2 regions of the Hamadaea flava genome follow, and region 1 is predicted to be linked to the other one. Evidence: predicted binding sites of a transcription regulator. Region 1 holds the regulator's gene; the other holds the start of a gene.
The links. The regulator HrcA, encoded in region 1, represses chaperone genes, less so after heat shock. The targets are predictions, from matches to a motif close to GGTTNGCACNCTCNNNNNGAGNGTGCNAACC.
Positions count from the first base shown of each region.

Region 2: the regulator HrcA is predicted to act here: its motif matches at 3,170-3,200, upstream of groES (co-chaperone GroES).

Region 1 is NZ_JAMZDZ010000001.1:6,097,553-6,105,121, forward strand. It holds gene HDA40_RS28565 (hypothetical protein) at 1-172, shown strand, start outside; gene HDA40_RS28570 (phytanoyl-CoA dioxygenase family protein) at 229-1,137, opposite strand; gene HDA40_RS28575 (hypothetical protein) at 1,403-2,251, opposite strand; gene HDA40_RS28580 (enoyl-CoA hydratase-related protein) at 2,346-3,092, opposite strand; gene hemW (radical SAM family heme chaperone HemW) at 3,145-4,356, shown strand; gene HDA40_RS28590 (DUF4870 domain-containing protein) at 4,349-4,834, opposite strand; gene hrcA (heat-inducible transcriptional repressor HrcA) at 5,121-6,140, shown strand; gene dnaJ (molecular chaperone DnaJ) at 6,151-7,284, shown strand; gene HDA40_RS28605 (16S rRNA (uracil(1498)-N(3))-methyltransferase) at 7,288-7,569, shown strand, end outside.
Region 2 is NZ_JAMZDZ010000001.1:5,343,154-5,350,722, reverse strand. It holds gene HDA40_RS25245 (molybdopterin-dependent oxidoreductase) at 1-934, opposite strand, end outside; gene groL (chaperonin GroEL) at 1,040-2,680, opposite strand; gene groES (co-chaperone GroES) at 2,747-3,055, opposite strand; gene HDA40_RS25230 (class I SAM-dependent methyltransferase) at 3,258-4,448, shown strand; gene ybaK (Cys-tRNA(Pro) deacylase) at 4,512-4,991, shown strand; gene HDA40_RS25220 (MFS transporter) at 5,072-6,319, opposite strand; gene HDA40_RS25215 (ArsR/SmtB family transcription factor) at 6,322-6,945, opposite strand; gene HDA40_RS25210 (ABC transporter ATP-binding protein) at 7,088-7,569, opposite strand, start outside.

The sequences.
Region 1 (7,569 bases):
ACGCGAGCCGCAGGCGGACATCCCGCTGCTCAGCAACGTCGTGCTGGACGTGCTGCCGCTCCAGACCTGCGCGCAGGACTCGCTGGTCTCGCTCGTCGGGCTGTCTCCAGCCATCAACAGCCCGGCCAATGTGCTCGGCGGCTGCGTACCGCCGCATTCGATCTACGAGTAGGCCGCTTCAACGCGAAACGGGGGCCCCGACCGGGGCCCCCGTTTTCGTGATCACTTCTAGCGCAGCCAGGGGATCGCGCGGTCGAGCTGGCCGCGCTCCTTCAGCTCCTTGCGCAGCGGGATCTCGTCGTCGATGTAGCCGTCCCAGTTGATGCCCCAGTAGTTCGCCGAGTGCGGCGCCTCGCCGAGCAGCTGACGCTGCACCGGGGTGCGGTTGGCGTACCACTCGCCGTTGGGGTCGAAGTCGATCGCGTCCAGGTGCCGGATCCAGCGATAGGTGTAGCCGACGAACAGCATCTTCCGCGTGATCGTGGAGAGGTTCGTCGACCGGGAGTGCCACTGGCGGCGGTCGAAGATGAACGCGTCACCGGGGTTCGCGGTGATCTCGACGGTGCCCTCGGGGTCCGGGTTGTGCACCGAGAGGTCGGCCGGGCGGGGCAGCGAGTTGACCAGGTGGCTGCCCGGGATGACCTTGGTGGCGCCCCGGCCGGTCTCCGACAGGTCGGAGAGCACGTACGCGATCTTCAGCGAGAACATCGGCCGCGGCAGGTTCGGGTCCATCGTCTCCGGGTCGGAGTTCTGCCGGTAACCGTCCTGGTGCCAGCCCCAGTAGGGCTTCTCCGGCTCCTTGGCCGGCGGGGTCACGTCGAGGTGGTTGTGGTGCGAGTAGATGTTCCAGCCGGCGAGGCCCCACATGTACGGGAGGACCTTGGGGTGCGTCAGCAGATCGCCGAACAGCTCGTCCCGGTTGAGGAAGCCCAGGAGGTGAACGGTGCCGTCCTTGTGCCGCCCGGCCTCGAGCTCCTCGGCGTAGACCCGGTCGACCGCCGCTTCCAGGTCGGCCCGGTGCTCGTCGGTCAGCACGTTGCGCAGCAGCAGGAAGCCCTGCTCGTGGAACTCTTTGCGATCGACCTCGCTGATCGGCTCGTAGCCGGTGAGGCCATAGCCGTAGTCCTTCTTCGCCATGTCTCCCCTAGGGTGGTAAGCGGTCTGGGAGGGACCGGTCGGGACCGCTGCTCGGGCTCGGCCGGACACAAAGCGCGATGGTAACTCGCGTTCCTGGCGGCGTTCAGACCGAGATCTCCACCACTGCAGGGTGCTTACGCTGCGCTTATCCGTGGTCACGGGCGGTTGATGAGACTCGGGGTAAATGTCCGATGTGCTGGATTCGCGGTGCGGCGGTGCCGTCTGGTGTGTTTCCCACTGTGTGAGACGGCACTTTTCGTGCGGTCTAGAGGGCGGCGATCACCTGGGAGGCGTCGTTCACCGCGGCGGGCTTCCACTCGCCGGAGTCGGCGGTCCATACCCGGCCGGCGAAGGTCACGCTGGCCACGCGGTGATCGGCCGCCCGGGCCACCAGCCAGTGGGCGTACGCCCAGCCGCGGGTCGCGTCGGCCGCGCTGACCAGCACCGCCTTGGCCCCGTCGTCGGGCGTGGCGGTGATCGTGCCGTAGTCCAGCTTCATCGCCGCGGCCAGCGAGCCGATCGCGGCGGCGTCGATGGCCGCGCCGTCGGTGTCGGGCAGAGTGCAGCGCACCGCCGCGGACACCTTCCCGAGCAACGCGTTGGCGATCACCTCGGCCTCGTCGGCCCACTTCTGATAAGCCTCCGGGTACGCGGACCGCTGCACCTTCTGGGCGGCCTCGGTGACCCGCATCTTCTGCCAGCCCTTGACCTTCAGCAGGGCGGTGTAGAACTTCTTGGCCGCGTACCGCGGGTCGGCGATCTGGTCCGGCGTGCCCCAGCCCTGGCTGGGCCGCTGCTGGAAGAGGCCGATCGAGTCGCGGTCGCCGCCGTCGAGGTTCTCCAGCTTCGACTCCTGCAACGCGGTTGCCAGCGCGACCACGACCGCCCGGTCGGGCACCTTGCGGCCGATGCCGACCGCGGTGATGGTCGCGGCGTTGCTCATCTGGGTCACGTCCAGCCGGACCTCGGTCTCGGCGTTGGACACCTTGCAGCCGGACGACTGCGGGAGGCGGAAAGTGGGCGAACCGCCCTTCGCGACGAAGTAGAGCACGATCCCGCCCAGCACGGCGACGATCACCAGCCCCACCAGGGTTCCGCGTGCCGCCTTCGTCACGCAGACCACTCTAACCCCGGGCTGCCCTCGGACCGCGCCCCTTCACAGCCCCGGCACTCCCTCCCACAGCGCGAAGTGGCGGGTGGGCGAGTGGTCAGGGGAGCCAGGTGGGGGTGCGCTTCTCGCGGGCGGCGGCGACGCCCTCGCGCCCCTCGGCCGAGGTGAAGTGCCGGACCGACAACGCGGTCAGCTCAGCCATGTCGACGGGGCGTTCCCGCAACAGCCGCTTCGTGGCACGCATCGCGCCCGGGCCGCCGCGCAGTAGTGACTCCCGGAGCGCCTGCGTCGCGGCGTCGAGGTCGTCGGCCGGCACGCTGCGGCTGACCAAGCCGATCTGCGCGGCCCGTGGACCGTCGAAGACGTCTCCGGTGAGGAACAGCTCTGCGGCGGCCCGGGAGGTCAGCCGGGGCAGGACGACCGCTGAGATCACCGACGGGACGACGCCGAGGCGTACCTCGGAGAAGGCGAAGTGCGCGGCGTCGGCGCAGATCGTGACGTCCGCCGCCGCCATCAGGCCGAGCCCGCCCGCCCGGGCCGGTCCGGCGACCACCGCCAGTACCGGCTTGGGGTGCTCGGCCAACGCCGTCAGCACCTCGCCGAGGCGAGCCACCGGCAAGGCGTCCCCGTCGCCCGTCTGCGTCTCCTTGAGATCCGCGCCCGAGCAGAACACCGGACCGGTGTGGCGCAGCTCGACGAGGCGTACGCCGTCGTCGCCGGCCGCGGCCTCCAGGGCCGCCAGCAACTCAGCCATCAAGGCGAGGGACAACGCGTTGCGGTTGGCCGGGCTGTCGAGCGTGATCGTGGCCACCCCGCCGGAGTGCGCCGCCTGAATCAGAGCCATGCCCGTCAGGTTAACGGTCGTTCAACTGCGGCGCTGGGGCAGACTGGTACGCATGCCAGCCACGCTGCCCGACGGCGAGCCCGTCCCCACCTCCGGCGAGTTGCCCGCGACGGCGCTCGACGGCGTACGTGAGCGTGACTTCGGCGTCTATCTCCACGTCCCGTTCTGTGCCAGCCGCTGTGGCTACTGCGACTTCAACACGTACACCCCGACCGAGAGCGGGCTGGCGCAGGGCGACTACGTCAGCGCTGCGCTGGCCGAGATCGAGCTGGCCCGGCGCGTACTGCCGCAGGCCGGCCCGGTGCGAACGGTCTTCGTCGGCGGCGGCACCCCGACCCTGCTCCCGCCGGACGACCTGGCCCGTCTGCTCGACGCCGTCGACCGGACCTGGGGCCTCGCGCCGGGGGCCGAGGTCACCACGGAGGCGAACCCCGAGTCGGTCGACCAGGACTCGCTGGCCCGGCTGCGGAAGGCCGGCTTCACCCGGATCTCCCTCGGCATGCAGTCGGCTGCCGCGCACGTACTGCGGGTGCTGGACCGCAAGCACACACCTGGCCGGGCCACCGCCGCCGCGGCCGAGGCGCGCGAGGCGGGCTTCGAGCACGTCAACCTCGACCTCATCTACGGCACGCCTGGCGAGACCGCGGACGACTTCGAGGCGTCCCTCCAAGCCGCCGTGACGGCCGGGGTCGACCACGTCAGCGCGTACTCGTTGATCGTGGAAGACGGGACGCGCCTGGCCGCACGCATCCGGCGAGGCGAGGTCCCGATGCCCAGCGACGACGTGGCCGCGGACCGCTACCTGGCGGCGGAGGCCGCGCTGAGCGGGGCCGGCCTGGGCTGGTACGAGGTGTCGAACTGGGCGGCGTCGGACGCGGCCCGGTGCGCGCACAACCTGCTGTACTGGACCGGCGGCGACTGGTGGGGGATCGGGCCGGGCGCGCATTCGCACGTCGGCGGGGTCCGCTGGTGGAACGTGAAGCGCCCGGCGCACTACGCCAAGCTGCTCGCCGACGGCCATTCGCCGGGCGCGGGCCGGGAACTGCTGAGCGCGGACGACCAGTACGTCGAGGACGTGATGTTGCGTCTGCGTCTTCGGGACGGCTACTCCCTCGCCCACCTGCGCGAGGACGGCCCGGCGGCCGCCGAACGCGCCACAATGGACGGTCTGCTGGACGCCGCCGAGTACGCGAACGGCCGCGCGGTGTTGACCCTGCGCGGCCGTCTGCTGGCGGATGCGGTCATCCGCGATCTGCTTACTTGATCACGCTGACGGACAACGGATACGAGTAGAGCGTTCCCTCGTTGGCCTTGAGACCCGCGACCACCCCGAAGATCACGGCGATGAGGATGGCCACCGGCAGCGTGAAGAAGCCGATGAACGCGCAGAACAGCACGTAGCTCAGCACCGAGACGATGGCCCACAGGCCCTGGAAGTTCAGTGCGGCGAGGGCGTGCGCCCGGACCGTGGGCGATTCGTTGCCCTTGACGAGCATGGCGATCAGCGGGGGGACCCAGCCGAGCCAGCCACCGCTGATCAGGGCGGCGCCCGCGCCACCGAAGTGGGCGATCAGCGCCCACATCTTCTCGTCCTGGTTGGCATAGCCGACCGGTGCGACCTGACCGGCGATCGGCGGAGGCGGCGTGGAGCCCGTCACCGGGGGAGGCGGCGGCGCGTCGTATTGGGGGGCGGCCGGCGGCTCGGGGTCCGGCGTCCCCGGAGGGGTGGGGGTTTCACTCATGCGCGACACGGTAAGCCCACAGATCAATATCCGCCAGAGCTCGCATTCGACCGGTTGGCGACACTAAGGCGGCCAAATGTCCAGACTATCGTCGCCGGTAGACGTGCAGCCGGACGATTTCGACAGCTTCGTCACTCATGGTGGTCAAGGGGCGATACAGCGCTCCGCCGAGGGAGACGAACGGCCGGTAAACTGGCACTCGCGGCGTACGAGTGCCAGAATCGAGCCGCAGCCCGACCCTCCCCGGGGCCGGGGGCCCGACCACGGAGGGCAGGGAGGTGCGCCGGTGGGACTCGACGATCGCAAGCTCGACGTGCTGCGCGCCATCATCGAGGACTACGTGTCGACCCAGGAGCCGGTCGGCAGCAAGTCCCTGGTGGAGCGGCACTCACTAGGCGTCTCCCCGGCGACCGTGCGCAACGACATGGCCGTCCTCGAGGAGGAGGGCTACATCCGGCAGCCGCACACCAGCGCCGGGCGTGTCCCGACCGACGCCGGCTACCGCCTCTTCGTGGACCGGCTGTCGAAGATCAAGCCGCTCTCCCCGGCCGAACGCCGGGCGATCGAGCGCTTCCTGCTCGGCGCGGTCGACCTCGACGACGTCGTCCACCGGACGGTCCGCCTGCTGGCCCAGCTGACGCGGCAGGTCGCGGTCGTGCAGTACCCGTCGCTGTCCCGGTCCAAGGTGCGGCACCTGGAGTTGGTGCCCTTGTCGACCACGCGGATGATGTTGGTGATGATCACCGACACCGGCCGGGTCGAGCAGCGCCAGGTCGACATCCCCGGCACACTGCCCGCCGAGGACGTACTGGAGCTGCGTCGCATCATCAACGCCAAGCTCGGCGGTCAGCCGCTGACGCAGACCCCGCCGTTGGTCCAGACACTGGTCGAGGAGGTCGCGGAGGAGCTGCGGCCGGCCATGACCACGCTGGCCACCGTGCTGCTGGAGACCCTGGTCGAGCGACACGAGGAACGGATCGCGCTCGCCGGCACGGCGAACTTGACCCGCGCGAGCATGCTGGACTTCGCCGGGTCGATCCGGCCGGTGCTCGAAGCCCTGGAAGAGGAGGTCATCCTCCTCAAGCTGGTCGGCGAGCAGTCCGGTTCCACGCGGGTCAGCATCGGCGACGAGAATGAGTACGCCGATCTGCGCGCCACCTCCATCGTGAGCACCGGATACGGACCGGGCGGGCAGATCGTCGGCGGGATGGGCGTACTCGGCCCGACCCGGATGGACTACCCCGGCACGATCGCGACCGTCCGGGCAGTGGCCCGATACGTGGGCGACCTACTCGCACAGAACTGAAGAGGATCACGTGGCCAAGGACTACTACGGCATCCTGGGCGTGCCCAAGGACGCCACCGCGGACGACATCAAGCGCGCCTATCGGAAGCTGGCACGCCAATACCACCCTGATGTCAACCCGGACCCCGAGGCGCAGGACCGCTTCAAGGAGATCAACGCCGCGTACGAGGTCCTGTCGGACGATCACAAGCGGCAGATCGTCGACCTCGGCGGCGACCCGCTCGCGCCCGGTGGCGGCGGCATGGGCGGTCCCGGCGGGCCGGGCGGCCCCTTCGTCGGCTTCCAGGACATCATGGACGCCTTCTTCGGCGGTGCGACCGCACGTGGGCCGCGGCCTCGCGTACGGCCGGGGGCGGACGCCATCATCCGGCTCGACCTGGAGCTGCAGGAGACCGCGTTCGGCGTCGAGGCCCCGCTCACCGTGGACACCGCGGTGCTCTGCTCGACCTGTTCGGGTGCGGGGACGGCGGCGGGTACGCATCCGGTGACCTGCGACATCTGTCACGGTAAGGGCGAGGTGCAGTCGGTTCAGCGCACCTTCCTCGGCCAGGTCGTCTCGACCCGCCCGTGCTCGGCCTGCCAGGGCTTCGGCACCACCATCCCGCACCCCTGCGCCACCTGCGGCGGTGAGGGCCGGGTGCGTACGCGCCGGACGCTGACCGTGAAGATCCCGGCCGGGGTCGAGGACGGCATGCGTATCCGGCTCGCGCAGCAGGGTGAGGTCGGCCCCGGCGGCGGCCAGCCCGGCGACCTCTACGTCGAGATCCACGAGCGGCCGCACGACGTCTTCGCCCGCAAGGGCAACGACCTGCACTGCAAGGTGACCGTGCCGATGACGGCGGCGGCGCTGGGCACCCGGCTGACCATAAAGACCCTCGACACCGAGGAACAGGTCGACGTCAAGGCGGGAACACAGGCCGGCGCCACCGTCCGGATCAAGGGCCGGGGTGTGCCGCACCTGCGTGGCAGCGCCCGTGGCGACCTGTTCGTGCACCTCGACGTGCGGACGCCGACGAAGATCACGCCCGAGCAGGAGAAGATGCTGCGCGACTTCGCCAAGTCGCGGGGCGAGGAGATGGCCGAGCTGGCCAAGCAGACCGGCGGCTTCTTCAGCTCGCTGCGCAACGCGTTCAACGGCCACTGAGCGGTGAGCAGGCCGCTGTTCCTGGTCGACGCGCTGCCCGCGATCGGACGGTTCGTCCTGGAAGGTGCGGAAGGCCGGCACGCCGCCGATGTGCAGCGGCTCCAGCCGGGCGAGGAGTTGCTGCTCGGCGACGGGCTCGGCGGCCTCGCCCCGGCCACGGTCGTCTCTGCGAGCAAGGGCTCGTTGCTGCTCGATGTGGGGGCGGTCGCGCGTACTGAGCCGCCGCAGCCGCGACTGGTCGTCGCGCAGGGTCTGGCCAAGGGCGATCGCGGGGAACTCGCGGTG
Region 2 (7,569 bases), 750 kb from region 1:
GGGTGCCACAGGTCCACCCGTCCACGGCCCGCTGCACCACCTGGTCCGCGCCCGCGTGCGGGCCTGCCCGCTCCAACAGGGTCTTGACGGGTACGCCGAGCCACCGCGCGTTGCCGATCAAGTCGCCGCCGACCTCGTTGGATACGCAGGCCAAGGTCACGTAACGCTCGATCATCGGCATCGCCAGCAGGTCGGCGAACGTGATCGTGAATTCGTGGTCGACCGCGCCGTGGATGCGCAGGTTCCAGGTGTCCGGGTCGACCTGCGGCACGATCAGCGACGTGTCGATCCGGTAGAAGTCCTTGTTGCTCGTCGCATAATCGGCGGGCAATGTGGACGGTGCGGGGGCCGGGGAACCCGCCGGGGCGGGCAGCTCGACCTGAGCACGGGCTTCGGCCACTCCGCGCCGATCCGCAAGGGCTCGCCCGGCCAGGCCCGCCACCACGGCACCGGCCGCCGTCAGCCCGGCCAGCTTCAGAAAGGTACGCCGATCGCTGCTCTCGGACTCGGGCCGCTGCTCTGTGCGTACCAGGAGATAGAGAGTGAGCGCCGCGGCGGCGCCACCGACCACCGAGGGCAGGACCCACGCGATCGTCGCGCCCTCGCGAGTGAGCGCAGCGACCGCTCCGACCAGCGCGAAAAGCGAGATTCCGGTGACGCCGAGGGCGACCGAGCGGCGAGCCAGCAGGCCGATGCCCGCCGCGATGAGCAGGAGTACGACGGCCGTGCCGGTCAGCAGGGCGAGCTTGTCGTTGGTGCCGAAGACGCTGATCGCGAACTGTTTGAGCCACTCCGGGACATGGTCGATCACCCACCCGTCCACCGCGACCAGCGGCGCGCTGCGCGGCCCGGTGAAGACGGCGACCAGTTCGGCCAGGCCGACGGCGACGAGGGCGGCCGTCACCCCGGCGAAGGCGGCCCGAAGCTTCGTCATGCCCCCATTCTCACTCCGACCCCCGATCCCCGTCTCTTACAAATGCCTTAACCGGTACGCCGAAGGGCGCCGCGGAATCCCGCGACGCCCTTCGGACCGAACCGATCAGAAACCCGGACCGTGCTGGTGGCCGTGCCCGTGCGAGTGCCCATGGCCGTTGGCCGGGGCCGCCTCCTTAGGCTTCTCGACCACGAGCGACTCGGTGGTCAGCAGCAGCCCCGCGATGGAGGCGGCGTTGACGACCGCGTTGCGGGTCACCTTCACCGGGTCGACGATGCCGGACTTGACGAGGTCCACATAGGAACCGTTCGCCGCGTCCAGGCCCTCGCCCCAGCCGCTCTCGCGGACCTTCTGCACGACGACGTAGCCGTCGTGCCCGGCGTTCTGGGCGATCCAGCGCAGCGGCTCGTCCAGCGCCTTGCGCACGATCGAGACGCCGATGGCCTCGTCGCCGGTCAGGCCGATGCCCTCATCGAGCACGGTGGCGATCTGCGCCAGCGCGGCGCCGCCACCGGGCACGATGCCCTCCTCGACCGCCGCGCGGGTCGCCGAGATGGCGTCCTCGATGCGGTGCTTGCGCTCCTTCAGCTCGACCTCGGTGGCCGCGCCGACCTTGATCACCGCGACGCCGCCGGCCAGCTTGGCCAGCCGCTCCTGCAGCTTCTCCCGGTCCCAGTCGGAGTCGGACGCCGCGATCTCGGCCCGGATCTGGTCGACCCGGCCCTTGACCTCGCCCTCGGACCCGTTGCCGTCGACGAGCGTGGTCGTGTCCTTGTCCACGACGATTCGCCGGGCCTGGCCGAGCTGCTCCAGGCCGACCGCGTCGAGCTTGTAGCCCAGCTCGGGCGCGATCAGCTCGCCACCGGTGAGGATCGCCAGGTCCTGCAGCATCGCCTTGCGGCGGTCGCCGAACGCCGGGGCCTTGACCGCGCAGACCTTGACGGTCTTGCGGATCGCGTTGACCACGAGCGTCGACAGCGCCTGGCCGTCGACGTCCTCGGCCACGATCAGCAGCGGGCGGTTGGCCTGCACGACCTTCTCGAGCACCGGCAGGAGTTCCTCGATGGCCGAGATCTTCTGCGTGGTGATCAGCAGGTAGGCGTCCTCCAGGACCGCCTCGCCCGCCTCCGCATCAGTCGTGAAGTGCGGCGAGATGAAGCCCTTGTCGAATTGCAGACCCTCGGTGACCTCAAGCTCGGTCTGCATGGTCGAGCCGTCTTCGACGGTGATGACACCGTCACGGCCGACCCGCTCCATCGCCTCGGCGATCAGATCGCCGATCGTCGCGTCCTGCGCCGAGATCGTCGCTACCTGGGCGATCTCCTGGCGGTCGTTCACCTGCACGGCCTTGCCGAGCAGTTCCTCGCTCACCCGCGCGGCCGCGATGTCGATGCCCCGCTTGAGGCCCGACGGGTTCGTCCCGGCGGTGACGTTGCGCAGACCCTCGTGGACCATGGCCTGGGCGAGGACGGTCGCGGTCGTCGTGCCGTCGCCGGCGACGTCGTTCGTCTTGGTCGCGACCTCCTTGACCAGTGCCGCACCCAGGTTCTCGTACGGGTTGGTCAGCTCGATCTCCTTGGCGATGGTCACGCCGTCATTGGTGATCGTCGGAGCCCCGAACTTCTTGTCCAGCACGACGTTGCGTCCGCGCGGGCCGAGGGTGACCTTGACCGCGTCGGCGAGCGCGTCGACCCCGTGCTCGAGCAGGTGCCGGGCGTCATCCGAGAAGCTCAGAATCTTCGCCATTCTCACTCCTTCATCGCGATGGCCCGGCGCCCCTGGTTAGGCAGGGTCGCCGGGCCATCGGCCGGGTCACTTCTCGATGACCGCGAGGACGTCGCGGGCGGAGAGCACCAGGTACTCCTCGCCGGCGTACTTGATCTCGGTGCCGCCGTACTTCGAGTAGACGACGGTGTCGCCGACCTGCACGTCGACCGGGATCCGAGCGCCCTTGTCGTCGAAGCGGCCGGGGCCGACGGCGAGGACGGTGCCCTCCTGCGGCTTCTCCTTGGCGGTGTCGGGGATAACGAGCCCCGACGCGGTGGTCGTCTCAGCCTCGTTCGCCTGGACCAGGATGCGGTCCTCGAGCGGCCTGATCGCAACCTTCGTCGCGGTAGTCACGAGCATACCCTCCTGGGGTATCAGTAATCGCTGTCTCTCCACCCTCCGCAGCGGCACCGTCGTCGCGGGTGCCGGGCCGCCGTGGCTGGCTGGTGCCCTGGTGGCACTTGTCATTCTTAGCACCCTCAGGAGGAGAGTGCTAAACCGAAGGTTATGACGTGGCTAGCACTCAGTCAAGGAGAGTGCCAGTACGATCCCCCGAGTGGACTCCGAACAGCTCGCCGCGCTGCGCTCCCGCGAAGGGATCGCCGCCCTGGCCGACGCGGAGAAGCTGATCGACACGGATCGGCTCGCCGCCATCAGCACGTTGCGTTCCCATGGGTACGCCGCCGAGGTCGCCGGCGCGGCGCTCACCCAGGCCGTCCTCCGGGCCCGAGCAGTGGCCAAGTTCGGCGCGGACGCCAGTCGCATGCTCTTCACCCAAGCAGGTCTGGAGCAGGCGACCCGGCCGATCGTCGCGACCCGGCGCGCCGCGCGGCTCGCTCAGGCGGGCGTACGCCGGGTGACCGATCTCGGCTGCGGAATCGGCTCGGACGCCATCGCGATGGCCCGAGCCGGAATCGCGGTGCACGCCGTCGACGCCGACCCGGTCACCGCCGACCTGGCCGCCCACAACCTGGCGGCGCTCGGCTTGGACGCCGTCGTGACCTGCGCCGACGTACGCGATGTGCCGCTGCACGACGTCGGGGCGGCCTTCTGCGACCCGGCTCGCCGGCAATCCGGCACAGGCGTACGCCGAACTCGCCGGGTCTTCCGTCCGGAGGACTACTCGCCGCCCTGGGACTGGGTCGCGCAGCTGCCCTCGCAAGTCCCCCACACCGTGCTGAAGCTGGCACCCGGCTTTCCTGCCGAACTGCTGCCCGACGACTGCGAACTGGAGCTGACCAGCGTCGACGGCGACGTCGTGGAAGCCGCCGCCTGGTTCGGACCGCTGGCTCGCGTACCACGACGGGCGTCGGTCCTGAAGCATCGGTCGGTGCACGAGCTGACCGGCTCGGGCACGTTGTCGGGACCGGTCGGCCCGGTCGGCGCGTACCTCTACGACCCGGACGGCGCGGTCGTGCGCTCCCACCTCGTGGCGGAGTTCGCCCGGACCGTAGACGGAAACCTCGGCGACCCCGACATCGCGTACGTGTGGACGTCTGCCTGTCTTCCGACGCCGTTCGGGCGCTGCTTCGCCGTCGACGAGGTGCTGCCGTTCTCGCTCAAGCGACTGCGCGCGGCGCTACGCGACCGGGGCGTCGGGCGGCTGGAGATCCTGAAACGCGGATCCGCCCTCGACGTCGAACAACTACGGCGCGACCTGCGGCTGTCCGGCGACGCCGAGGCGAGCCTGCTGCTGACCAAGGTCGCCGGGCGGCCGGTCGCGGTGATCGCCCACGCTGTTGCCTGACGTCGCGCCTTTCGGCGGTCGCGGGGTTTCCTCAGACTCGCGGCGTTTCTTTAGACTCGCGGGGTGGCAAGCCAAGGGACCCCGGCGACCGCACTGCTGGCCAAGCAGAAGATCGCGCACACGTTGCACCCGTACGACGTGTCCCCCGACGCGCCGAACTATGGCGCGCTCGTCGCCGACGCGATCGGAGCGGACCCGGCTCGTGTCTTCAAGACGCTGGTCACCGAGGTCGACGGCGGGCTGACGGTGGCCGTCGTCCCGGTCACCGGCGAACTGGACCTCAAGGCGCTCGCCTCGGCCGCCGGCGGCAAGCGGGCCGCGCTGGCCGACCGTGCGGTCGCTGAGCGTGCGACCGGATATGTCCGGGGTGGCATCAGCCCGCTCGGCCAGCGCAAGCGGCTGCCGACCGTGATCGACGCGACCGCCCTGGCCGGGTCCACCGTGTACGTCAGCGCCGGCAAGCGGGGCCTGCAGGTGCAGCTCTCGCCCGACGACCTCGTACGCCTCACCGGCGCGACGGTCGCACCCATCGCCTCCGCCTAGCCCATCCACCGGGGCCAGAAATGATCTAGGCGAGAAATGGCGGCCTGGGCAACCATTTCTCGCCTAGATCGACAAGCCCGCTATGCGGTGACGAGTTCCGGTGAGGAAGCGGCAGCCGGGGCGGGCCGCCGATCCATCTCCCGCCAGAACTTCCCGATGAACGGGGCGAGCGTCGCGACCAGGTACGCCGTCCCGCAGATCACCAGGGCGAGCTGGGCGCTGTACTCGCCGAGCCAGCCGGCCAGCAGGGCGCCGAGCGGCATCCCGGCGAACCCGACCGCCGACCCCAGCCCCTGTACGCGAGCCTGCAGGTGTTCGGGCACCCGCTCGTACATCACGGCCGAGAGGATGGGGTTGACCGCGGCGATGGCGAGCCCGTCGAGCAGGCCGAGGACCACGATCGACCAGCCCGGCGCGCCGAAGGCCAGGAAGAAGAAGCGAGGCGCGCCGGCGAAGAGGAAACCCCCGGCGAACAGCGCCCAGCGGGGCAGTTTCGGGGCCAGGAAGCCGAACGCGATGTTGCCGAGGACCGCGCCCAGCCCGAATGAACCGCCGACCAGGCCGATGCCGATGGGCGTACCGAAGATGTCCCGTGCCCACAGCGGCACCAGCACCGCGCTGAATCCCTGGTCCAGCATGTTCGTCACGAACAGCATCAGGATCAGCCCCAGCACGAGACGGTCTCCCCGCAGGTACGCCAGCCCACCCCGCAACGCCACCCCATAGGGCTCGGTCACGCGGTCTGCCTTCCCCGGTACGCGTACCAGCAGCCCGACGAGGATCGCGCACAGCCCGAACGAGGCCGCGTCGAGCAGCAGCACGTCGGCGGCGTCGCCGAGCCAGACGATCAGCGGCCCGGCGAGGATCCCACCGATCAGCCCGGCGGCCCGGCTGGTGCCGTCGACGAGCGTGGCCGCCCGGGTCATCTCGACCCCGGACTTCGCCACGACCTGCGGAAACATCGCGCCCCGCTTGGCTGTGTCACCGAAGCCGCGAAGCAGCCCGGCCACCGCGACGAGCAGCGTCAGGTGGGGCAGACCGAGCCCGCCGGACTGGTGCAGCAGCGGGATCGCCCCGATCACCACGGCGCTGAGCAGGTCGGCGACGATGGAGATCCGGCGGCCGCCGACCTTGTCGATGACCGGCCCGCCGAGTGCGCAGGCCAGCACGTAGGGAACCAGTTCGGCCGCGCCGACGAGGCCGGTCTTGGCGGCGCTGCCGGTGGTGACGAGCACCAGCCAGGGCAGCGCGATCATGGACATCCGGCTGCCGAGCAACGACAGGGTGCTGGCGAGCAGCAGGCCGGCGAGGGGTGCGCGACGGTTCATCGTCAGTTCTCCTCAGTGGGGGTGGCCGTCTTCTCAGCAGGCGCGGCCGGGCTGGAGTTTGAGGTGCGACTCAGGAAGGGCATGACGTTGACCTGGACTTCGACGCGCTCGGCACCCTCGGGAACGGGCCGCTCGTAGTAGGCCCGGTAGGTCTGGACGATCTCGTTCAACTTGGCGAGGAGTTCCGCCGCCTCCTGGGGGGTCAGCAGCAGCGCGTAGTCGTTGAGACCCATCGAGTCGTCCCAGTCGGACGGGATGGAGGTCGCCTCGCCGAGCCAGCGATCGACCCGCTCCGCGCTGGTGGTCGCGACCGCCCGCATGTAGATCTCGGTCTCCACCGGGGCCTCCCGCGCGGCGGGGGCGTCGAGGGTGGTGGACCGGTGGCTGGCTTGCCACCACCGCTCCCGGCCGGTGCCGAGGTCGGCGGCCTCCTCGACGAAGCCGTACTGCGCGAGCTGTCGCAGGTGGTAGCTGGTCACGCCGCTCGACTGCCCGATGCGCTCGGCCAGCTTCGTAGCGGTCGACGGCCCCTCGCTGCGGAGCAGCCCCAGCAGGCGTACGCGGATCGGGTGCGCGATGCCCTTGAGGGTCTGAGCGCTCAGGTGGATCCGGCTCTCCTCGGTCATACCGCAAAGATAACTCTGCAAAGAACTCTTTGCAAGCACTTCTTTGCAATCAGTCGGCACGCAGACAGATCAGGGATCTGGGTCGAATCTTGAGGAAAGATTCGACCCAGATCCCTGATCCAGCGCGAAACGAGCGCGAGCGTTAGGCCTGCCAGGAGCGCCAGAGGGCGGCGTACGACCCGTCGGCGGCCACGAGTTCGTCGTGCGACCCGAGTTCGGCGATCCGCCCGTCCTCCACGACGGCCACCCGGTCGGCGTCGTGCGCGGAGAACAGCCGGTGCGCGATGGCCACGACGGTCCGGCCGTCGAGGACAGCGGCCAGCGACCGTTCCAGGTGCCGGGCCGCTCGCGGATCGATCAGCGACGTCGCCTCGTCGAGGACGAGGGTGTGCGGGTCGGCCAGCACCAGCCGGGCCAGCGCCAGCTGCTGAGCCTGGGCCGGGGGCACCGTGAACGCGCCCTGCCCGACCTCGGTCTCCAGTCCGTCCGGCAGCTCGGCGACCCAGCCGGCGAGGTCCACGGCGGACAGGGCTCGCCACAGCTCCGGGTCGGTCGCCGACGGACGCGCCAGCAACAGGTTGTCGCGGAGCGTACCGAGGAAGACGTGGTGCTCCTGGGTGACCA